Regions from separate parts of the Mesorhizobium sp. B3-2-1 genome, predicted to be linked through region 2. Evidence: riboswitches for the same ligand, from Rfam matches in the RefSeq annotation. Region 2 holds a riboswitch; each other region holds the start of a gene.
What was found. A riboswitch is a leader RNA that binds a small molecule or an ion and turns the genes downstream of it on or off. The one in region 2 is predicted to bind cobalamin.
Positions count from the first base shown of each region.

Region 1: linked by a shared signal. The riboswitch ahead of FJW08_RS22740 (CbtB domain-containing protein) and the one ahead of FJW08_RS13600 (aromatic ring-hydroxylating dioxygenase subunit alpha) in region 2 are both predicted to bind cobalamin.
Region 3: linked by a shared signal. The riboswitch ahead of bluB (5,6-dimethylbenzimidazole synthase) and the one ahead of FJW08_RS13600 (aromatic ring-hydroxylating dioxygenase subunit alpha) in region 2 are both predicted to bind cobalamin.

Region 1 covers NZ_VFTI01000024.1:32,371-40,274, reverse strand. Annotated here, with positions in the region: gene FJW08_RS22785 (RidA family protein) at 1-164, shown strand, start outside; gene FJW08_RS22780 (creatininase family protein) at 221-1,024, shown strand; gene FJW08_RS22775 (tyrosine phosphatase family protein) at 1,025-1,534, opposite strand; gene cobD (threonine-phosphate decarboxylase CobD) at 1,531-2,577, opposite strand; gene cbiB (adenosylcobinamide-phosphate synthase CbiB) at 2,576-3,547, shown strand; gene FJW08_RS22760 (hypothetical protein) at 3,573-3,887, opposite strand; gene cobO (cob(I)yrinic acid a,c-diamide adenosyltransferase) at 3,913-4,527, opposite strand; gene cobU (bifunctional adenosylcobinamide kinase/adenosylcobinamide-phosphate guanylyltransferase) at 4,529-5,044, opposite strand; gene FJW08_RS22745 (CbtA family protein) at 5,037-5,843, opposite strand; gene FJW08_RS22740 (CbtB domain-containing protein) at 5,859-6,038, opposite strand; cobalamin riboswitch at 6,074-6,273, opposite strand; gene FJW08_RS22735 (aromatic ring-hydroxylating dioxygenase subunit alpha) at 6,417-7,586, shown strand; gene FJW08_RS22730 (MFS transporter) at 7,590-7,904, opposite strand, start outside.
Region 2 covers NZ_VFTI01000011.1:53,189-61,092, reverse strand. Annotated here, with positions in the region: gene FJW08_RS13620 (alpha-ketoglutarate-dependent dioxygenase AlkB) at 1-335, shown strand, start outside; gene FJW08_RS13615 (glycosyltransferase family 87 protein) at 391-1,614, shown strand; gene FJW08_RS13610 (hypothetical protein) at 1,632-3,203, opposite strand; gene FJW08_RS13605 (hybrid-cluster NAD(P)-dependent oxidoreductase) at 3,600-4,700, opposite strand; gene FJW08_RS13600 (aromatic ring-hydroxylating dioxygenase subunit alpha) at 4,721-5,968, opposite strand; cobalamin riboswitch at 6,083-6,285, opposite strand; gene FJW08_RS13595 (DUF680 domain-containing protein) at 6,779-6,985, shown strand; gene FJW08_RS13590 (DUF680 domain-containing protein) at 7,057-7,260, shown strand; gene FJW08_RS13585 (DUF680 domain-containing protein) at 7,327-7,566, shown strand; gene ugpC (sn-glycerol-3-phosphate ABC transporter ATP-binding protein UgpC) at 7,646-7,904, opposite strand, start outside.
Region 3 covers NZ_VFTI01000016.1:44,183-52,086, reverse strand. Annotated here, with positions in the region: gene FJW08_RS17735 (TetR/AcrR family transcriptional regulator) at 1-98, shown strand, start outside; gene FJW08_RS17730 (hypothetical protein) at 189-1,172, shown strand; partial or broken gene bluB (5,6-dimethylbenzimidazole synthase) at 1,340-1,846, opposite strand; cobalamin riboswitch at 2,018-2,197, opposite strand; gene FJW08_RS17720 (histone deacetylase family protein) at 2,320-3,246, shown strand; gene FJW08_RS17715 (exodeoxyribonuclease VII small subunit) at 3,250-3,501, shown strand; gene FJW08_RS17710 (DUF2277 domain-containing protein) at 3,594-3,860, shown strand; gene FJW08_RS17705 (pirin family protein) at 3,901-4,821, shown strand; gene dxs (1-deoxy-D-xylulose-5-phosphate synthase) at 4,916-6,829, shown strand; gene FJW08_RS17695 (hypothetical protein) at 6,978-7,271, shown strand; gene FJW08_RS17690 (GFA family protein) at 7,356-7,757, opposite strand.

The sequences.
Region 1 (7,904 bases), on a different contig from region 2:
TGCGCATCAATGCCTACGTCACCGACCGTGCGCATCTGCGGCCCTATATGGAGGTTCGCGACCGGCTGTTTTCGAGCCCGGCGCCGGCCTCGACGCTGATGATCGTTTCCGGCTTTGCCCGGCCCGAATTCAAGGTCGAGGTCGAAGCCATCGCGGCCGGGTGATCGACAGGCCGGCCGCACCGCGCTAGGTCTGCCCTGTTCATTTGAAGAGGCGTGACATGACCGTAGCAAAAAGACGCGTCTGGTGGGGCGACTACCGGACAACCGAGTATGCCTCGATGGATCCCGAGGCGACGATAGCCGTGCTGCCGGTCGCGGCGATCGAGCAGCATGGGCCGCATCTGCCCGTCTCGACCGACACCTCGATCATGAACGGCATGCTCGACACGGTGATTTCACGCCTGCCCGAGGACCTCGACATCCGCATCCTGCCGGTCCAGGCGGTGGGCAAGTCGAACGAGCATCTGCACGCGCCGGGCACACTGACCCTGCCGGCAACGACGCTGATCGAGGCGTGGACCGAGCTAGGCCTGTCGATCGCGCGCGCCGGCGTGCGCAAGCTCATCGTCGTCAATTCGCATGGCGGCAATGAAGAGATCATGGGCATCGTCACGCGCGAACTGCGCGTGCGCGAAAAGATGCTGGCGGTGAAGACCAGCTGGCAGCGCTTTGGCCGCCCGGCCGGCATGTACACCGAGCTCGAGGACCGTCACGGCATTCATGGCGGCGACGTCGAGACTTCGCTGATGCTGCATTTCCGGCCGGATCTCGTCGACATGGGCAAGGCCGACAATTTCGTTTCCAACGTCGCGGACGCCGAGAAGGAATTCGCGCTGCTGCGCCAGACCGGCACGCATGCCTTTGCCTGGATCGCCAGCGATCTCAACCCGAACGGCGTGGTCGGTGATGCCAGCATTGCAACGGCAGAGAAAGGCCGATTGACCGCGGAATATCAGGCCGACGGCTTCATCGGCCTGGTGCGGGACGTGCGCAAGGCAAAGCTCGCCGAGTGGCTGAAGTAGCTAGCCGTCGATCTTGAGGGCGAAGGGCGTGCCTTCGAAGGCGTCGGCGCCGCGCCCGATCGCCTCGATCGCCTCGATCATGCGGCCATTGCGGTCGAGCAGCGTGTCCGCCGCCGCGATCAGCCGCGGATTGGGCGTCGCCGAAGGCGACAGCGCGCGCAACGTCTGCGCCAGTTCCACCTCGTCGCGTTTCGGCGCCAAAGCTGCGGCGATAATATAGGCCGAAGCGGTCGAGCGGCTGATGCCGGCATAGCAATGCACGACCATGGGCTTCACCCGGTCCCAGCGGCGCGCGAAATCGAGCAGGTTGCGCACATGCTCCTCGCCCGGCATGGTCATGCCCTCCTGCGCCACCGCGATGTCATGCATGACCAGATGCAGGTGGTTTTCCCTGGGGATCGAAGCCGGACGCACCACCTCGGTGCCGGCCGCAAGCAGCGACAGCATGCGGTCGGCGCCGGTCCTGGCCACGGTTTCCTCGATCTTCGCCAGCGAGCAGACATGGATCATTGTTTCGAACCTTTCGACCGATCCTCGCGCCGCGACGCCCAGTCCGCAAGAGCGGATTCAAGCCTGCGCCATTCCTCCTCACTCCCCGGCAGACCGGCGCGCAGGACATGCGGCCGGTCGGAGAAATGCCGGAGCAAGATGCCGCTCTCGCCAAGCGCGGAAAACAGGCCGCCGGCATCGGGCAGGCTGAGATAGCGGAACAATGTGGTGCCGCCCGCGACGCGAATGCCGAAACGACCGAACAGCGCATCGAGCCGCGCCGCGGCATCCGCCAGCGACGTCCGCATCGCATCCTGCCAGTCGAGATCGGCGAGCGCGCGGATGCCGTATTCCAGTGCCGGTCCGGCGACGGCCCACGGCCCGAACTGCATGTTCAGCCGTTCAGCCGTCGGCGCATCGGCAAGCGCGAACCCAAGCCGTAGACCGGCCAGACCAAAGAACTTGCCGAAGGAACGCAGTACGATGATGCCACCCTGGCCGACATAGGCGGCGAGACTGTGTTCGCGTGGACCGACATCCATGAACGCCTCGTCGACGACCAGCAGCCCGCCCTTGGCGCGAAGTCCGGCAGCCAGCGCCAGCAGCCGGTCACGCTCGATGATGCGCCCATCCGGATTGTTCGGATTGACGATGATGGCGAGGTCGGCTTCGGCCAGCGCCGCGAAGTCACGGACCTCGACCACCTCGTGCCCGGCAATCGCGGCCGCCCGGGCGTGTTCGGCATAGGTCGGCCCCAGCACCAATGCCTTGCCGGGCTTCACCAGCGAAGTCACCCGCGGCAGCAGGATCTGCGTACCGGGCGCCGCCACGACGTTTCCTGCGGAAGGCGCGCCATATGTCTTGGCCGCGATCTCAATCAGTTCGCGCCCACGCGCGGCCTCCGGCAATCGCCACAGGGAGGTGGCGGGCAGGTCGAAAAGCGGGTAGGAGTGCGGATTGATACCGGTCGAGAGGTCGACGAAAGGCAGCACGGCACTGGGGAAAAGCGCCCTTGCCCGGCCAAGACTTCCACCATGGTCCACCGCTCCTTCAAGAAGCCTCATGTCAGTCCTGATCGCTTTCCTGTCATTGGTTGTCGAATTCGCCCTCGGTTATCCCGACTGGCTGTTTCGCGCCATCGGCCATCCGGTGACGTGGTTCGGCAGGCTCATATCCTTTCTCGACTTAAGCCTCAACCGCGCCACTGATCCCGACGCGCTGCGTCGTCAACGCGGTGTCCAGGCGCTTTTGGTCATTGTGCTGATGCCGGCGCTAACAGGTCTTTGCGTGCAGCTTGTTCTACTCTGGTTCGTCCCCTTGGGGTGGATCATTGCCGTCCTTCTGGCGACATCGCTTCTGTCGCAGAAGAGCCTCTATGAACATGTCGAAGCCGTCGCCGACGCGCTCGACAGTGGAGGCCTCGACATGGGCCGAGCCGCCGTCTCGCGGATCGTCGGCCGTGATCCAGAAACGCTGGATCGCGCCGGCGTCTGCCGTGCCGCGATCGAAAGCCTGGCGGAGAATTTTTCCGATGGCATCGTCGCCCCAGCCTTCTGGATCGGCGTCGGCGGGCTGGCCGGCGGCGCCGCCTACAAGGCGGCCAACACCGCCGATTCGATGATCGGCCACCGCACCCCACGCCACGAGGCCTTCGGCTGGGCGGCGGCGCGCTTCGACGATTGGATCAACCTGCCGGCATCACGGCTGACGGCGCTGCTGATCGTGCTGGCGGCTTTCCTGGTTAAGGGCACCGACCCCAGCAATGCCTGGCAGGCGGTACGGCGCGACGCGAAAAAACACCGCTCGCCCAATGCCGGCTGGCCGGAAGCAGCGATGGCCGGCGCGCTTGGCCTGGCGCTCGCCGGGCCACGCAGCTATGGCGGCGTGGTGGTGGACGACATTTTCATGGGCGAAGGCGGCCGGCGCGAAGCCGACAGCCTCGACATAAGGCGGGCGCTAACCCTCTATCGAGTCGCCGATTATCTGCTGATTGGCCTGTTTGGGCTGGTCTCGGTGGTTGTTTTTGTAGTGTGATCGTCCGGAGCGGTTGCGAACTGCCTCACCAGCTAACACGGGCCTCTTTTGCATTTGGATTTGCTGCCTTCCCGAACCTTTTGATCGCATAGCCACCGGTAGCTGCAGGAGAAGATTTGAGCACGGGTTCGATGACAGCAAAAAGTCGTTCGGCATCCGGTCCATACATGTAGAGGACACATTTGCCCCCACCAAATTCATCGCCATCAAACTCGCCTGCGGATGCGTTCCCGACAGCTTGCTCCAGTCTCTGCTCAAGAGCGATAATGGTTTCTCGTTCCTGTGGCGTTCCGAACTGACCGTCGCTGAGAAGAAGATAGACGATTACTGCTTGCTCCAATGAACAGCCTCCGGTTGGTGAACAATCAGAACTCGATCCCCTGCTGAGCTTTCACGCCCGCCGAGAAATGATGCTTGGTCACGCCCATCTCGGTGACCAGATCGGCGGCCCCGATCAGCGCTGGCTTGGCGTTGCGGCCGGTAACGACGACATGCAGGCCCTCGCGCCGGCCCTTCAGCGCCGCTACCACCTTGTCGAGATCGAGATAATCGTAGCGCAGCGCGATGTTGAGTTCGTCGAGCACGACAAGGCTGATCGAGGGATCGTCGATCAATTCCCGCGCTTTGGCCCAGGCAGCCTCGGCGGCCGCGATGTCGCGCTTCAAATCCTGCGTCTCCCAGGTGAAACCCTCGCCCATGGCGTGCCAGACGACCCGGTCGCCAAAGGCGGCGAAAGCGTCCTTCTCGCCTGTGTGCCATCTGCCCTTGATGAACTGCACGACACCGACGCGCTTGCCGTAGCCGAGCATTCTAAGCGCCAGCCCGAAGGCGGCCGTGGTCTTGCCCTTGCCGGGACCGGTGTTGACGATCAGCAACCCCTTCTCGATCGTCTTGCCAGCAACCTCGGCGTCCTGCACCGCCTTGCGCTTGGCCATTTTGGCGCGATGGCGTTCTTCATCCTTGTCGTCGATGTCAGTCATTTCACTTCACCTTGAGCGGTAGCCCCGCCACCATCAGCAGCACCGTGTCGGCGACCGCGGCGACCCGCTGGTTGAGCCGGCCGGCGTCGTCGCGAAAACGCCGCGCCAGCGCATTGTCGGGCACGATACCTTGCCCGACCTCGTTCGATACCACGATCCATGGTCCGCGCGGCCGCGACAGCACGTAGGCCAGCCGTCGGCACGCCGCGTCCACGTCGTGGTCGGCCAGCATGTGATTGGTCAGCCACAGCGTCAGGCAGTCGACAAGCACCGGCTGATCATCCGGCAAGGCTTCCAGCGCTTCGGCAAGGTCGAGTGGCGCATCGATGGTCGACCACCCTTCGCCGCGCCGCGAGCGGTGCAACGCGATGCGCTCGCGCATCTCGTCGTCATAGGCTTGCGCCGTGGCGATATAGGCCCATGGCGAGGGCAATGCCGCCACCAGGGTTTCGGCGTGCGCGCTCTTGCCGGAGCGCGCGCCACCGATGATGAAGGTCAGCTTGCGGCGATCAGGCAAAGCTGTCGCGCAGGCTGGTCGCCGTGCCGGTGAAGCGTCTGCGCACCACGCCGACGACGGCGCCGAGCACCAGCCAGAACACCAGATTGGTCACCGTCACCGCCACCACGAACTGGTGGTGCAGGCCTTCCGGGATCGGTGTTTCGAAACTGTCGGGCTGCGGCGCGCCGACGATATGCGGGGCGACGATCAGCAAGACGGCGAGAATGGTCAACGGCAGCGATCTGCGAAACACGATCAGGCCAAGGCCGATGGCGGTCGCCGCCGCCGTTGCCGTCCACCAGATCTGACGCGGAAGAAGATCGGCCGCCGGCATTGCCGGCAGTTCCGGCTGCAGGCCGAGGCCAGGCGCCAGCGTGAACACGGCAAAGCCGGCCAGCCCCCAGAACACGCCCTGGCGCCAATTGCCGATGCCGCCGGCAAACTCGGAAACCGCGACCAGGACCAGCGCGAAACCGATGCCGGTGACGATATTGGCAACCACGCTGAAGGCGAAACGCTCGAAACCGTCGGCCGGCGCCCAGGCTTCGTCTTCCTCCGCCGGCGTCTTGGCTTCGACGGCTGCTGGCGCGGCAGAACTCATCGCATTCCCAGCGGGCGCGACCGTGCTTACGGCGCTGGTATCGGTTGCGGCGGGTGCCGCGCCATGGTCGTGGTGATGGCCGCCGCCGGCCTTTTCGTAGACCTCCGCCTTGAGGATCAGCGGCACTGTCGCATAGGCCTGCATGCAGGCGAGAACGACACCGGCCACGAGCCCCGCGATCGCCGCGACGAACACGACGTTGCGAAACAGATTCATGATGTCAGATCCTCGTCAGTGGCAGGGAAACGCCATCGAGTGGCGATAGTCGTGGGCGGCATTGTGGACCGCATCGATATGCGAGAAACCGACAAAGCCGACGACGAAGATGCCGAGCAGCGCCGCGAGCGCGAGCTGCATGAGGCGCGACTGCGAGGAGACGGAGGCGCCGAGGGAGACGGAAGCGGTAGTCATGTCTTGTCCTTTCGCCCTCCACCCGAGGGCATCGAAGTCAGTTTCCTGTCGCCGGCAGGTCTCCTGGCTCGCGGATAAGCGCCCTTCCCCACCTTCCCGAAGGAAAACCTTCAGTGGCATATGGAGAGGACTACCGCACACAGTTGCGGGGGCAGCCACGGCATTAGACAGGAATTCCTGTCCGCACCGCATTCCCTCTTGGCTCCAAAAAGGAACCGACGACGCTGGTGACTATAGGGAAATTCGCCGCGCGCGGCAAACCAAATTCCGACAGCCGCCAGCGCAGGAGCGTCGTATCGGCAAAGCCGCTCCCATCCCGTCCTGATTGACAAACTCCATGGCCGGGTGTCGGCTGGCAACCCGCACAGGAAGCCAGCCATGCAGCCCGATGCCAGCGAGCGCGAGCCCTATAACGGCCTGACCCGAAGCGAGCCGTCGCTGCCCTCATCGGCCTATTGGGACCAGGAGAACTATCAGCGTGATCTCGACGCCATCTGGTACAGAGACTGGCTGCTCGTCTGCCGCGAGGCCGACCTTGCCCAGCCTTTGGCATTCCGCACCTTCCGCGTCGGTACGCAGGAAATTCTTGTCCTGCGCGACGAGACCGGTGCGTTGCGTGCCTTCCACAACACGTGCCGGCATCGCGGCTCGCAGCTTTGCCAGGAAAGCGAAGGACGGCTGAAGGCGCGGCTGATCACCTGCCCGTATCATGCCTGGTCCTATTCGCTGCGCGGCGACCTTGTGCGCGTGCCATCGAAGTCGCTGCCTGATGGCTTCGACAAGGCCGATTATCCGCTTTATCGCGTCGCACTCTCGGTGTGGCGGGGCTTCGTCTTCGTCAATCTTGCTGAAGATGCCGCCGGCTCGGCGCAGTCATCCTTCGACCCGGCCTCCGGCGACCTCGGCAACTGGCCGCTGGACACGCTGGTGTCGGGCCATGTGCTGCGCAAGGTCATGAACTGCAACTGGAAGATTTTCTGGGAGAACTTCAACGAGTGCCTGCACTGCCCGGGCGTCCACAAGGACCTGTCGCGGCTTGTGCCCATCTATGGCCGCGGTCTGATGAGCCGGCATGACGATCCCGAATGGGCGCGCCATGCCGCCAATGATGCGCCGGAGTTTTCCGGAGGCCTGCGCGCCGGGGCTGAAACATGGTCGCGTGACGGGCAGACGCATGGGCCGGTCTTCCCGGGCTTGACGCAGGCGGAACGCACCGCCGGCCAGACTTACGCCAGCAGCCTGCCCTCGATGTTCATCGTCGGCCATGTCGACTATGTCAGGACCGTGCGGCTGGTGCCGCTGGGTCCGGAACAGACCGAATTGACCGCTGAATGGCTGTTCGCGCCCGAGGCGCTCGCCGAGACCGATATCGACAACATCGTCGCCTTCGGCACGCAGGTGCTGGAGGAGGATGCCGCGATCTGCGAGGTCAACCAGAAAGGCCTGCGCTCGATGCGTCATACAGCCGGCGTGCTGATGCCCGAGGAGTACGACTTGCATCGTTTCCACAATTGGGTACGCGAGCGCCATACGGCGCTTTCGCCCTGATTTTTACAGAGACTTCGGCAGGTAGTGCCACGTCATGAAGCCGCAAAACGCCGCCAGCAGGCCGAGCGTGACGAACACCGATCCCAGTCCGAAGAAGGCCAGTACCACCGAATAGACCAGCGGCGGCGTCAGTTCGGAAAAGTCGAGATAGGTGCGGTAGACCGCCGCCATCTGCGCGCGCTCATAGGAGCGCACCGAGCGCATGAAGGCGGTCGAACCCAGCGCATCGAGTGCGATGGTGAAGAAGGCGCCGCACAACAGGAAGGCGCCGGTGAGCAGCGGTACGGTTTCGCCCACGGCACCGGCGGCCAGCAGCGT
Region 2 (7,904 bases):
CGAATCCACCGCAGGCCTGCCTGATCAATTTCTACACGGCCGACGCGAAGATGGGCCTGCATCAGGATCGCGACGAGGCCGATTTCTCGGCACCGGTCGTCTCGGTCTCGCTGGGCGACGACTGCCTGTTCAGGGTTGGCCAGACAACGCGCGATGGCGCCACCAAATCGTTCAGGCTGAAAAGCGGCGATGTCGTCGTGCTTGGCGGCGAGGGCCGTCTTGCCTTCCATGGCGTCGACCGCATCTACCCTTCGACCTCGGCGCTGCTCAAGAACGGCGGCAGGATCAATCTGACGCTGCGGCGGGTGACGAAGCCCGACGAGAGTTCCAACTAAGCCCATCTTAACGCGCGTCGTTTACCAAGGCGGACAGGGTCTTGGAAACAGCGCAATGGCACCGGCCGATCAGACTGCCCGCAATCGATCCGATTTCCGTTTCGCGGCACTTGTGCTGTGCACCGGAATCCTGATCGGACTGCGCTACCATCTTGCCTTGTGGACCTTCGACGAGCACGGCTTCTCCGAACTCAGTGACCGGCTGCCTTATTGGGATTTCACCAATCTGTGGGCCGGCGGACGCATGGCGCTCGACGGCCATGTAGCCTGGCTGTTTGACGTCGACAGCTATCGCGCGGCCTTGCGGCGGATGTTTTCGCCCGATCTTCCCAACCAGGAATGGAGCTACCCGCCCAGCATCCTGGTCTTCGGCGCGCCGCTCGCGCTGCTGCCGATCTTTCCGGCCTATTTCATCTGGACTTTCGGCACCGTCTTCTGCCTCTGGCTGGCGGTGCGGCCGCTGAAACTGGGCACGCGGGCCGAAGCGGCCGTCCTTGTGTGTCCGGCCGTCTTCATCAACGCCATCTTCGGCCAGAACGGTGCCCTGACCACCGCTCTTCTCATTGGCGGACTGGCCGTGGCGCCAAAACGGCCGATCCTGGCTGGGCTGTTGTTCGGTTTGCTGACGGCCAAGCCGCATCTGGGCATTCTGGTGCCGTTCTGCCTGCTGGCCGGCGGCAACTGGCGTGCCATCGCCGCCGCGGCCCTGTCATCGGCCATGCTGCTCATTGTGACCGGGCTCTCGCTCGGGTTCGACGTCTGGCATCTGTTCTGGACCGAAACCCGCCCCCTGATGACGGCGATCCTGGAGGCACCCTATCCGCAACCCTACCAGGCCAATGCCGCAACCATGTTCTTCCTGGCGCGCGCATGCGGCGCCGGGCTGGCAGTGGCCTATGCGATGCAGGCTGTTGCAACCATTGCCGCGATCTGCGCCGCCATCTGGGTCTGGTTGCCCCAGCGGCAGGTCGAGCACGGCGAAAGAGTGGTCCTTACCGCCGTGCTGGCAACGGTCGCGACGCCCTATGGCTACAGCTACGACACGGTCGGTCTTGCCGTCGCAGTGGCCTACCTGTTTTCGACGCGCGCCAACATGCCCAGGATTTTCCTGGCGCTCATCTGGCTCTATCCTGCCATCGCCCATCTGGTGAACGGCATCGGGCTTGGCATCGGCGTGTTGGTGCCCTTGTCCCTGTCGGCATGGATGCTTGCCGACATAATAGCCCGCGAGCGCAGGCCCACGGTTGCCGGCACGTCAGGCATCGACATGCCGTCGTAGGACGCTGGCTGAACTGCCTATTGGCGAGCTTTGACGTCGGCGCGGATGAGCAGGGTCACCGACCCGTTCTGAAGCAGTGGGCGGTAATCCGCCAAGGTCTTGGCGATTGCGATGTTGTCCCTCAAAGGTATTGGCGGTATTGGCGCACGCGGCTCTGCCGTCCCGTCGTCGACTACGATGTCGGGCCGTTTCGCGGCAAGTTCGCCGGCTATCGCCGCGGTATATTGCCGGCGCAAAGTCTCCAGATCCAGCCGTTGGGCAGGGTCCTGCGCCAACCCGACGAGGATCCTGGCATCATTGACCATCCAGGCGGACGGGTTGCGTGCCACGACACGGGCGCCAGTCATTCGGGCGAGGGGATTGCCGGCCTGCAGCCGCGAGCCGATCGACATGAAAGTTGGATGGTCGATCGCGCGGCTGACGGCGACCGCCGCCGCGTCGAGATCGCCGCGTGGCTGAGTGAATGCCAAGCCTTGTTGCAACACGACCAATTCCAGGATCGAAAACAGCCCAAGCGCGGCCCCAAAGATGGATGGCGGAGGGAGACTTCGCAATGGTTTCAACCTGATAGACTGCAGCATCAATGCCAGGACCCCGACTGTCAGGAACGGCAGCGCCTGATATGTCCACCCCTTGCCCATGATGACGAAGGCCGGGACATAGGCCGCTCCCGCCAAAAGCAGTATTTGCGCATCGCGGTGAGGCCGACCGGGATAGGCCATCACCAGTGTGGCTCCTGCCATGGCCGCGAACATAGGGATAGGCCATAGCATCAACATGTCCATGACCGGCATCCGCATCGGCAGATAGACCTGACGCAACAAAGGCAGCACCTCGGCGAAGAAAGGCTGCATGAAAACAGCAAGTGCAATCAGATAGGCAACGGTCAGAATACCGCCGACGACACTCTCCGTTGTAAAAAGCGGACGCAATGAGCGTCGCTGTAGTGCAATCACAAGGGCCGGCAGCGCCAGGGCCAGCACGCTGTAGGGTGGTTTGATCATCACGAAGATACCGGCCCCGACACCGGCGACGATCCGTTCGGCGGTGCTGCCGGTACGAAAATCCACCGTTCGGTCACGTGCCGAAAGCAACGCCAGCCACGGCAGCAAGGCAATTACGGCAATCTGCTCGCGCTGGCCGAAATCCGGCGGAAACAGGAAAAGCACGACAAACACCGCCGCCGGAATGATCCAGACGCACCGCTTCAGAACCTCGTCGGTCCGCGCAAGAATACGAGCCGAAAAGCAGACTGAAGCAGCCGCGAGCGCCGCCACGCCCACACTCACCCAAAATTCCGCCGACAGGCCGGTCAGGCGTTCCATGGCGAGGAAAGGCAGATAGAGCCAGGTTGAAAAAGGTGGATTGCCCTCGGCGATATCGACGTAAAGACGTTCGCCGTCGAGGACACGGTCGCCAACCGTCAGCAGCCAGGACACGTCGACATTGCTCGGCACCACGAAGAGCGAGACGACGATCGCATAAATGGCGATCGACAGTGTTGCGACAACCGGCCCGACAAGTCGAAATACAACCTTGCTGGATTTCAAGCTTGCCAGCTTGCCCTGAGCAGCGAGCGGCGCATTCATGCAAACGGCTTTCATCACCAGAACGACCAGTATCGGTGAGTTCTAGCAGCGAGCAGTTAAGGGCGTTCTAACCTGGCGGTTGAACGACCGTTACAGATTGCACGGCACGTCGCTGTCGGCCTTGATGCTTGCCGGGATCAGGCTCGCGGACGCAAGAACCTTGTTTCGACGGCTGCAGGCGGGCCAGACATCATAGCCATGGCGAACAGATGTCGCTTTCGTCTCAGCCGATCGCCGAAAAGGTCGCCGAGACCAGCTGGAAAGGCAATGCGCCATAGGTGGCGACCGTCGCCTGATCGTCCCATCGGCGGAATTGCCGCGACGGCCGAAGAAGGATTCGAAAACGATATCCCGGCAAGGCAAGCTGTGCCGACCATTTCTGCGATCAGTTCGGCATCAAGCCTCGATTTCCAGCGCCGACAGTGGCTTGGAACAACAGGCCAGGATGAAGCCATCGTCGACCTCATGATCGAGGATGCCGCCATTGTGGCTCATCTCGACGCTGCCGGAGACTTTCTTCACCTTGCAGGTTCCGCACAGGCCGAATTCGCAGGCCGCCGGTATCCGCACGCCCGAGGCACGCGCCGTCTGCAGCACGGTCTGGCCGGCGACGCATTCGGCGTCGACATCCGAAAGCGCGAAGCGGATCGGCGTCGCGGCTTCGACGGGGACAGCCACACCGTCCTGCGCCGGCGCCGCGAACGGGGCCGGGATTTCCTCCACGGTCGGTGCGGCAAAGCTCTCCTGATGGTACTTTGTCATGTCGAAGCCGGCGGCTTCCAGCATGCCGCGCACGGCGCGCATGAAGGGATCTGGGCCGCAGCAGAAGATTTCGCGTTCGCGGAAATCGGGTGCCAGGAGCGGCAGCCGGATGGCGTCGATGCGGCCCATATGGCCGTACCAGCCCTCGCGGCTCGACCGCTCCTCGATCATGAAGCCGAGCGACAGGCCCGGCATATGGCCACCGAGCAGCTCGAGCTCCTTGCGAAAGATGATCTCTTCCGGGCGCCGCGCGCAGTTGACGAAGCCGACATCGGTCCATGGCGCGCAGTCGTTCAGCCAGCGCAGCATCGACATCATCGGCGTCACGCCGGAACCGGCCGAGACGAACAGATACTTCGCCGCCGGATGGCTGTGCAGTGAAAAGTCGCCGCCTGGTCCATAGGCCTTGACGTGCGAGCCCGGCGCCAGGTGATCGAACATCCAGCGTGTGCCGACGCTGCCCGCCTGCGCCTTCACCGTCACCGCGATCGAGAACGGCCGCGACGGCGAGGACGACAGCGTATAGGTACGCATCAGCGATCCGTCCGGCGTCGGCAGTTCCAGCGTCACGAACTGGCCTGGCTTATAGCGGAACCAGGTCTGGTTGTCGGACCGGAAGGTGAAGGTCTTCACGTCCGGCGCCTCGTCGCTGACGCCGGTCACTTCCAGCACCTGCAGCCTGTCGTTCCAGGGCGCCATCTGGTCGAGATGACGATAAAGGCCAAGGTCGGTCATCGCATTCATCCCTCAGCCTCTCATGCGACGCTGCGCAGCGCGGGCCGGCCACCTTCGGCAAGGCGCGGTCCGATGAAGCGGGCATACCAGTCGACGAACTGGATCACACCGCCCTCATGCAGCTCGGAATAGGGGCCGGGCTCGTAAGCGGGCGATAGGATACCGAAGGCGTTCTCTTCGACGATGCGGCGATCCTGGTCGTTGGTTTCGGTCCAGACATGGGTGAGTTCGGCGAGATCGTAGTCGACGCCCTCGACCGCATCCTTGTGTACCAGCCATTTGGTCGTCACCGCCGTCTCCGTGGCGCTGACCGGCAGCACGCGGAAGGTGACGGCATGGTCGATGAGGATATGATTCCAGGTTGTCGGGTAGTGATAGTGCATCAGCGTGCCGATCCGGTCGCCCGAGACGCTGTCGGACAGGTTCTTCTTCACCGCCCGCCTGCCGGTCATCGTGTAGCTCTGGGCATCGCGCAGCAGCGGCGCGCGGGTGGCGCGGTATTGCCCGGCCGGGTCGATGCGGAATTTGCTGGGTAGGCCAGCAGCCTCGCATTTCGCCCAGTGCGCCAGCATCTCCGGATCGCTGTCGGCCCCTTGCACGCCGGTCACGGTCGGTGCTTCCGGGAAGGTCTTGCACAGCTCCGGATGATTGCCCGCGCAATGATAGCATTCGCGGTTGTTTTCCCAGACCAGCTTCCAGTTGCCCTTCTCGATGATCGTGCTCTCGAAGGCGATCTTGGCCTCGCTGAGCCGGTGCGGCTTCAGATAGGGCTCGATCATCGCCCGCATCGGCGCGAAGTCGGCGGGCTCCTTGGCCAGGCAGATGAAGACATAGCCGGCGACGCTTTCGCAGGCGACCGGCTTCAGCCCGAACTGGCTCTTGTCGAACCCATCGGCCATCTGGCGGGCGAACAGCAGCCGGCCGTCGAGCTCGTAGGTCCACTGGTGATAGGGACAGACCAGTTTGGCGGCCATGCCCTTGTCGGTGTTGCAGACGCGGCTGCCGCGATGGCGGCAGGAATTATGGAAGGCGTTGATCTTGCCCTGCTGATCGCGCACCAGCACGACTGGATAATCGCCGATCTGCACGGTGATGAAGCTGCCCGGCTTGGGCAATTCGCAATCATGGCCGATGAACAACCAGTCGCGATACCAGATCAGCTCCATGTCCAGCTTGAAGTAGTCCGGGTCGGTGTAAAAGGGCTGTTCCAGCGAAAAGCCTTGTTTGCGGCTGTTCAAGAGCCTCAGCATGTCGTTGCGCGCGTCCATGTCCTGTCCTCAGTTTCAAGGACTGAACTGGTGGTGATTGAGGAAGGACTGGACGCAGATCGGCGAAAAGCCGGACAAACACCATCCGCCTCTTGACCGCCCACCGCGATCAGTCGAGTTCTAGCCATCTCGGGCTGGTTTCCGGGCTCTGGAGTTGTCCTTGCGGACCATCGCGACACCTTCCCAAGCCTTCGCCCAGTGGTCTCCCGTTGCGACTTGAACTCCACCACCGTTGCGGGGGCAGCGCCGGAATCTGACCGGCTTCCCAATTCTCCGCTCCATCGTCACGCAGCGGCACCTGAGATGCCTGATCTAATCACGACAGGCTTTGCGACATCGGCACGAAAGCGACATCGCATCCATGCGGCGCGACACGCACGCTGGATCGTCGTGACAGGGTCGTAGCCGTTGGAATCGAACTCCGTCGCCAGACGCGCCGGCACCGTTTTCGACCCCTTTGCCGCGGGCGAGAAGGTTAACGGTTTCAAAAAGTGACTATTAGCAGAGTCTAAAATCGAACCGAACGGTTCGTTTCTGTTGACGGTGCGTGCAAGACCGTGTGAACGCCGAGCCTCCGACACAGTTGATGATCGAGGCGTTGGCTTTAGATAACCAATTGATATCACGAAGAAAAAGAGCGGATTTGGAAAGCCCTGGTACAATTTCAAGTGGTGGGGTCATGGTCCACGCTGAACAACTTCGTGATTGGAAACGGCCGGGGGGCTCTCCCACATCGGGGCTGTCCGAACGACGCGATTTTAATCCCAAGACACGCCGCTAGACGGACGGAAAAATACTGGAGTACCCAAAATGAAAAAGATTGTTCTCACTGCCGCCGCCGTTCTGGCGATTTCCGGCAGCGCCTTCGCTGGTAGCGACAATTACGGTTCGAACGGCGCCAATCAGCCCGCAGCAGCCGTGGACAGCTCGTACACCGCTTCGACCTCCACCAAGACGTCGGAGCCGGTTGCTCAGGCGCCTGCTCAGGGCAGCGATCGCAACCTCTTCGGCCGCTAACGGCCTATCCGCACGGATGGCGGGCTTGCCCGCCGGTCCGGTGGAATTCAAGAAATTCAGGAGTGTCTAAAATGAACAAGATCCTTATTGCCGCCGCCGCCGTTCTGGCTATTTCCGGCAGCGCTTTTGCCAGCGACAACTATGGCTCCAACGGTGCCAACCAGCCTGCTGCCGCGGTGGACAACTCGTACACCGCTTCGGTCGACAAGTCGGCTCCTGCCAACCAGGAGCCCGTCCAGCACGGCGCCGATCGCAACCTGTTCGGCAACAACTAACATCTCGTCAAGCAGGGACGGCGCGCTCAGCCCGTCCCTTGAATTCGAAAATATCGGAGTAAAAAAATGAAAAAGATTGTTCTTACCGCCGCCGCTCTTCTGATTGCCGCTGGCGGCGCCTATGCCGGCAACGACAACGTTGGCGGCACCGACATCAACAAGCAGGCGACCGTCAACGTCGATACGTCGCATACGGGTTCGATCCGCAACAGCGACTCGCCCGTCTACAAGCTGCTCAATTCGTCCGGCGACGTGCAGAAGCCGGCGCATCAGGGTGCTGATCGCAATCTCTTCGGCAACAACTAACCAGCCGTGGTGATATACAAAAGAGAGCGGCGGGCTTGCCCGCCGCTCTCTTTTTGCGTCGTCGAGACAGGTTGTGGTCTCAGGCGGCTTTTGCTTCCGCTTCGTGCAGCGCGAACGACCGTCCATCCGCATCGAAGATATGAAGGTCTCCGGCATTGGCGGTCAGCCGCAGCGTCGAGCCGCGCTTGACCTCGACATTGCCCGGCAACTTGGTCACCAGCGGCAGGTCGGCACGGCCGATGTCGATATAGACCAGTTGGACCTCGCCGAGCTGCTCGAGATAATCGACCGTCCCCTCGAACAGATAGTCGCTACCACTGGCGATCGCGAGATCTTCC
Region 3 (7,904 bases), on a different contig from region 2:
ACTCGAACGATCCCGAAGCGACGTCGAGGAAGGTGGTGGCAGCCTTCAAGCAATTGCTTGAAGGCCTGCTCGAGAAGCCGGAAGCGCGGCCAAACTGAGCCACCGTGGCGCCTCCCGCCGCCGCCTGCAATTGACAATAGCCGGTTTGAGCGCATCCTCCACAGCCATCTCTGAGGGGAGATTCGGGCATGTGGGATTTCGATATCGGCAGGTCGGTGTCCATCATGATGCGGACCTGGCCCTTCATTGTCTTTCGCATGATCGTCTATTTCGGCATCACGCTGGCCTACATCATGGCCACCGGCACGGGCGCCTCCGTCGGCTATGGCATCGGCCATATCTCCACCGATCCTGATGGACCGTTGTCCATCGCCATGTGGGGTGGCGTGGTCGGTTTCGGCCTCGTCTCGATCGCCGTCTATTGGATCCGCGAATATATCCTTTACGTCGTCAAGGCGGGTCACATCGCCGTCATGGTTCATCTGATCGACGGCCATGACGTTCCCGACGGCCAGAACCAGATCGCCTACGCAAGAGAGATTGTGACCGAGCGTTTTGCCGAGGCGAACATCCTTTTCGTCGTCGACCAACTAGTCAAGGGCGCTATCCGCGCCATCACCGGCCTGCTCGGCGGCATCGCGGCTTTCCTGCCCATTCCGGGCCTGAGCGGCCTGGTCTCGTTCCTCAACACGGTGATCCGCCTGTCGCTGACCTATGTCGATGAGATCATTCTCGGCTACAACATCCGCATCAATTCGTCCTCGCCCTTCGAGACCGCGCGGCAAGGCATCGTGCTCTACGCCCAGAACGGCAAGACCATGGTCAAGAACGCCATCTGGCTGGCGGTGATCATGTGGAGCGTCTCCTTCGTCATCTTCCTGCTGATGCTGGCGCCGGCAGCCGCTATTCTTTACGTCATGCCCGGTCAGCTCGCCGGTTGGGCCTTCGTTCTGGCCATCGTCTTTGCCTGGGCTTTCAAGGCGGCCTTCATCGAGCCGTTCGCCATTGCCTGCCTGATGCAGGTCTATTTCAAGACCATCGAGGGCCAGGTCCCCGATGCCGCCTGGGACGCCCGGCTCGCCGAAGCCTCGTCAAAGTTCCGGGAACTCAAGGACAAGGCGCTCTCCACCTTCGACGGTTCGCGCTGGGGTACGGCCGGCGCGACGCGCTGATCGGCGGGGTTTGCCGGCGCAGCGGCGACGGTGTTGAGGCGGGCCACCGTGGATTTGAGCGAGGCCTCACCCTGGCCGCAAAACGTCTCGCTCATGATCAGGTCGGGCAGCGGCAGCCGTCGGCCCCAGCCATGCGTTTCGAGGTCGGGTTTGGGCGCGAACTCGGAAACACGGCCAACGCAGAGATAGGCGATCGGCGTCACGTGGCCGGGGATGGATAGCAGGCTTTTCAGCGCTTGCGTCTCGATGATGCTGACCCAGCCGACTCCAACGCCCTCGGCGCGTGCCGCCAGCCAGAAATTCTGCACCGCGCAGACCGTGCTGTAGAGATCCATTTCCGGATTGTGCCAGCGCCCTAGCGGCGAGCCTTTCGAGCGCTCGCGGTCGCAGGTGATGCAGATGTTCAGCGCGCTTTCGCAGATGCCTTCGAGCTTGAGCTTGCGGTAGAGCGCCCGCCGGTCTGCCTCGATTGCCGGCAGTTCCTGTTCGCGGGCGGCCAAGAACAGGTCGCGCACCTCCCCCCGTCGCGCGGCATCGCGAATGACGATGAAATTCCAGGGCTGCATGAAGCCGACCGACGGCGCGTGATGGGCGGCAAGCAGCAGCCGCGCGAGCACCTCGTCGTCGATCGTCTCCGATGTAAAATGGCTACGCACGTCGCGCCGCGTGAACATGGCGCGGTAAACCGCGTCGCGCGCAATCTGGTCAAATCCATCGCCCATTGCAGCGGTCATGTCTTCCGGCATCGCTTGTCCCCTTGCGATTGCAGCAGTTCAAATTCTCAGAGCGTACTTTGTGCGTCCAAGAAGGCGCACGCCGCTCTGATATCATCCGCCTGACCATGCGGATGACGATGCCTGCCAGGCCGGTCTTCTGGCTCGGAATCAACCCACGTCCGGTGCCTTCCCGTCATCGACAGTGGCACTTACCGGCGCAGTCCCCCTCACAGCGTTGGGCACGCCACGGTATCAAACCGTGTTCCCGATTCTCCCGCTTTCGCGGGCACCAGGCAGTAGCAGCAGTCTTACGCCGAATGGCCGGCGACGCCAATGCCCGCAGCGACATGAATGGACGCAGGTTCGATTTTCCCCAGCGATCAGGCCGCAACGCATGGCCATCGCCGCGCCGGGGCACTAGATAGAGGGACATGGCCACTCGTCTCTACACGCACCCGATCTTTCTCGAACACATCACCCCGCCCGGTCACCCCGAGCGGCCCGACCGCCTGCGCGCCATCGAACGTGTGCTCGACGACGAAGCTTTCGCCGCGCTCGACCGCGTCGAGGCACCGCAAGGCGACGAGGCGACCATCCTTTACGCGCATCCCGCCGATTTCGTCGCGCGTGTCCGCGCCGCCATCCCCGACGAAGGCATTGCCCGCATCGATGCCGACACCACCGCCAGCCCGAAGAGCTGGCAGGCCGCGACCACGGCGATCGGCGCCGCCAACGCCGCCGTCGACGACGTCTTTGCGGGCCGCGCCGACAATGTTTTCGTCGCCGCCCGGCCACCTGGGCACCATGCGGAAAAGACCACGGCCATGGGCTTCTGCTTCTTCAATACGGCGGCAATCGCTGCCCGCTATGCACAGAAGAAGCATGGCGCCGAGCGTGTCGCCGTCGTCGACTGGGACGTGCATCACGGCAACGGCACGCAGGATATTTTCTGGGACGATCCCTCGGTGCTCTATTGCTCGACGCACCAGATGCCGCTCTATCCCGGCACCGGCGCGAAGAGCGAGACCGGCGCCGGCAACATCGTCAACGCGCCGCTGGCGCCGCAGACCGGCAGCGAGGTGTTTCGCGATGCCTTCCTGTCGCGCGTGCTGCCGGCACTCGACAATTTCGCGCCCGACCTGATCATCATTTCGGCTGGCTTCGACGCGCACCATCGCGACCCGCTGGCGGAAATCAATCTGACCGAGGACGATTTCGACTGGGCGACCGGCCAGCTGATGCAGCGCGCCGCACGCCATGGCGGCAACCGGCTCGTCAGCCTGCTCGAGGGCGGCTACGATCTGCAGGGATTGGCATTTTCGGTCGCCGCCCATGTCGGGCGACTGATGAAAGGATGAATGATGACTGGTGAGATCAACGAAGACGTCAAGGCGATGAGCTTCGAACAGGCACTCGACGCTCTGGAGAAGATCGTCGATGATCTGGAGCGTGGCGACGTGCCGCTCGACCAGTCGATCCGGATCTACGAGCGCGGCGAGGCGCTGAAGATGCATTGCGACCGGTTGCTGAAGGCCGCTGAGGACAAGGTCGAGAAGATCAGGCTGTCGCGCGACGGCAAGCCGGTTGGAACCGAGCCGCTCGACGCGGACTAGGGAGCCGAGCAGCTTTACCGATTTTTGGACACGATCATGATCGAGGATACAGTTCGTCCCGATTGAAACGGACAAGAGGAGATACGGAAGCGATGTGCAGAAACATCAAGACCCTGTTCAATTTTGATCCGCCGGCAACCAATGACGAAGTCCGCGACGCGGCACTCCAGTTTGTCCGCAAGCTGAGCGGTACGACGCGGCCTTCCGCCAAGAACCAGCATGCATTTGATCACGCGGTCGACGCCATCGCGGCATCGGCACGCGAGCTTCTCGATTCGCTCGAAACCCACCAGCATCCGCGCAATCGCGAAGAGGTGGCGGCTAAACTAAGAGCAAAGGCGGCGATCCGGTTCGCCTGATATGCCCAAAGCGCCCACTGACCGCTGACCAGGAGAGTTCATGAGCTTCTTCCCGGGGAAAGACCCTGAGGCCGGCGATGCCTTCGCCAGCGACCAGATCGAGCTGATGGTCATCCCGAACGCCAAGGATATTGGCGGCTTCGAGGTGCGCCGCGCCTTGCCGACCGCCAAGCGGCGCCTGGTCGGGCCGTTCATCTTCTTCGATCGAATGGGTCCCGCCATCATGCGCGCCGGCCAGGCGCTCGATGTCCGTCCGCACCCGCATATCGGCCTGTCGACCGTGACCTATCTGTTCGACGGCAAGATCAGGCACCGCGATTCGCTCGGCACCGAAATGGTGATCGAGCCCGGCGACGTGAACCTGATGACCGCAGGCCGCGGCATCGTCCACTCCGAGCGCACGCCGCAGGAATTGCGCGGCGCGCCGATGTCGATCTCCGGCCTGCAGACCTGGTTGGCTCTGCCGGACGGCAAGGAAGAGGTTGCGCCGGTATTCGAGAACACAGCTGCGCTGCGGCTTCCAGAGATCGATGCCGAGGGTGTTAGCGGCCGTGTCGTCATCGGCGATTTCCAAGGATTGCGGTCTCCGGTGCGGGCGGATTCCGAAACGCTCTACGCTGATTTGCGGCTTGCGCCCGGTGCCAGCGTCAAGATCCCGGCCGATGCGGAAGAGCGCGCCATCTACACGCTGGAGGGCGAGGTCTCGATTTCAGGCGACGTCTTTCCGGCGGAACGGCTGCTGGTGTTCCGTCCCGGCGACGAGATCGTCATATCGTCGCCGACGGGTGCGCATTTCATGCTATTCGGCGGTGCCTCGCTCGGTTCGAAGCGCTACATCTGGTGGAATTTCGTCTCCTCGTCCAAGGAGCGCATCGAGCAGGCCAAGCAGGAATGGAAGACCGGCCGCTTCGATATCGTCCCCGGCGATGAGAAAGAATTCATTCCGCTGCCGGAAGGCTGAGCGGTGAGGGACTGACTATCCGCGTTACCGACACGCATTTACTTTCGCCGGCCGGCGGCCTATCCCGCCGAAGAAAAGAAAGTCTGGGCCCAACGTGAACGCAACGCCGCATACGCCGCTTCTCGACAAGGTTCGCGTCCCGGCCGACCTGCGCACGCTGGCCGAGAGCGAATTGCCACAGCTGGCATCCGAGCTTCGGGCCGAACTGGTCGACGCCGTTTCCCGCACCGGGGGCCATCTCGGTGCCGGCCTTGGCGTGGTCGAACTGACGGTGGCGCTGCATTATGTCTTCAACACACCCGATGACCGGCTGATCTGGGATGTCGGCCATCAGGCCTATCCGCACAAGATCCTGACCGGACGCCGGGACCGCATCCGCACCTTGCGCCAGGAAGGCGGCTTGTCGGGCTTCACCCGTCGGGCCGAGAGCGAATACGACCCGTTCGGCGCCGCCCACTCCTCGACATCGATATCGGCGGGTCTCGGCATGGCCGCCGCCCGCGACCTTTCGGGTGGTCGCAACAATGTCATTTCAGTCATCGGCGACGGCGCCATGTCGGCCGGCATGGCCTATGAGGCGATGAACAATGCTGGCGCGCTCGATGCCCGCCTCATCGTCATCCTCAACGACAACGACATGTCGATCGCGCCGCCGACCGGCGCGATGAGCGCCTATCTGGCGCGCCTGGCTTCCGGCAAGGCCTATATCGGCTTGCGCGACTTCGGCAAGAAACTGACCTCCTATCTCGGCAAGCGGGCCGATCGAGCCATCACCCGCGCGGTCGAGCACGCGCGCGGCTACGTCACCGGCGGCACTTTGTTCGAGGAACTCGGCTTCTATCACATTGGCCCCATCGACGGTCACAATCTGGAGCATCTGATTCCGGTCCTGAAAAATGTCCGCGATAACGGCAAGGGTCCGGTGCTGATCCACGTCGTCACCCAGAAGGGCAAAGGCTATGCGCCGGCGGAAGCAGCCGCAGACAAATACCATGGCGTCAACAAATTCGACGTCATCACCGGCGCGCAGGCCAAGGCGCCGGCCAACGCGCCGGCCTATACCAAGGTGTTCGCCGAAAGCCTGATCCAGGAAGGCCGCGAGGACGACCGCATCGTTGCCGTCACCGCCGCCATGCCGAGCGGCACCGGCCTCGACCTCTTCGGCGAGGTGTTCCCTTCGAGGACCTTCGATGTCGGCATCGCCGAGCAGCATGCGGTGACCTTCGCCGCCGGCCTGGCGACGGAGGGCTACAAGCCGTTCGCGGCGATCTATTCGACTTTCCTGCAACGCGCCTACGATCAGGTCGTCCATGACGTCGCGATCCAGAAACTGCCGGTGCGTTTCCCCATCGATCGCGCCGGCTTCGTCGGCGCCGACGGTGCCACCCATTGCGGCGCCTTCGACACCACTTTCCTGGCAAGCCTGCCGGGCTTTGTCGTGATGGCTGCGGCCGACGAAGCGGAACTGCGTCACATGGTGCGCACCGCCGCCAGCTATGACGATGGGCCGATCGCCTTCCGCTATCCGCGCGGCAACGGAGTCGGCGTCGACATGCCCGAGCGCGGCTCGGTTCTCGAGATCGGCAAAGGCCGCATCGTCCGGGAAGGCAGCAAGGTTGCCCTGCTGTCCTTCGGCACGAGGTTGCAGGATTGCCTTGCCGCCGCCGAGGAACTCGGCGCGGCCGGGCTTTCCACCACGGTCGCCGATGCCCGTTTCGCCAAGCCGCTCGACCAGGATCTGATCCGGCGGCTGGCCCGCTCGCACGAGGTTCTGGTGACGGTGGAGGAGGGCGCTATCGGCGGCTTCGCCAGCCATGTGCTGCAGTTCCTTGCCCATGAAGGATTGCTGGAGAGCGGCCTCAAGGTACGCCCGCTGGTTCTGCCCGACGCCTTCACCGACCACGCCAAGCCGGAGAAGATGTATGCCGATGCCGGTCTCGACGCCGCCGGCATCGTGCGCACCGTTTTCACGGCACTCGGTCATACGGTCCGCGCCCAGCGCGCCTGAATCAAAACCTCAACAGCCTGAATCAGTTTGCCGGCTTGATGCCGTAACGCACTGTTAACACTGCCGTTTGGCGTTTTGCTTACCGTGTCCCTTGGCCGTTTTTCAACGGCGCCCTGCTAGATCACTGCCAGGCAGGGAGACAACAACAATGAAGACGCTTCTGTGCGGCGCGGCCCTTTTGGCCGTGATGGTCGTGTCGGCTGCCGCCGAAACGCGCTATGACCGCAATCTCGAAAAGGCGGTGGTCCGCATTGTCGCCGGCAAGATCGGCGATATCCGCGGCGGCTTTTCCTACAGGCAGGTGCCGCAGCTCGTGATGCTGCCGGACCCTTCACCTCAGCCCGCTGTTGCGACCGAGCATCCGCGTCAGCAAGCGTCAGAGGATGGGGACGACGGTTTGTCTCCAGCCGTCGAGCGCCAAGTGTCCCGCACGATCTTCTAGAGAAATTCCAGGAAAAGTGCGTAGCGGTTTTCCCGGGAAAAGCGCGCAGCGCTTTCCCTAGGGAATTGCGTGAAAACAAAGAGTCTAGAACCACATATCGCGCACGCAGCGGCCATCGCGTGGCAGCTCGTCGTAAGAGTCGAGACCGTCGAAATGGTCGATCGGCAAGTCGGCAACGGCTTCGGGCGGCGCCAGCCGCACATTGACGGCGATGCGTATTCGGCCAGAATCGCTGGCGCGCATGCCGCGCCATGCCAGCACGCAGGCGCAGATCGGGCAAAACAGGATTTCAAGCGACGGTTTGTCCTTTTCAGCGCGCGTATAGCTGGCCGTCGGCCCCGAAACGCGAATGCGCTCGTCGACATAATCATAAGCCCAGAGCGCGCCATAGCGACGGCAAAGCGTGCAGTTGCAGGCCGTCACCGGGCCGGGATCGCCTTCCAGCGTCCAGTGGGCTGCACCACAGTGGCAGGTTCCCGTCAGCATGCGTTCTCCCCGGTTCCGACTATGGAGGCTCTACTCGACGACCATTTTGCCGGACCCGATGCGATGCGCGCAAGCTGCGGCTTGGCTCGCTACACCAGCCGCTCACGCACGACGTCACCTTTGTTCCGTGTAATGTCCTTGCCTTCA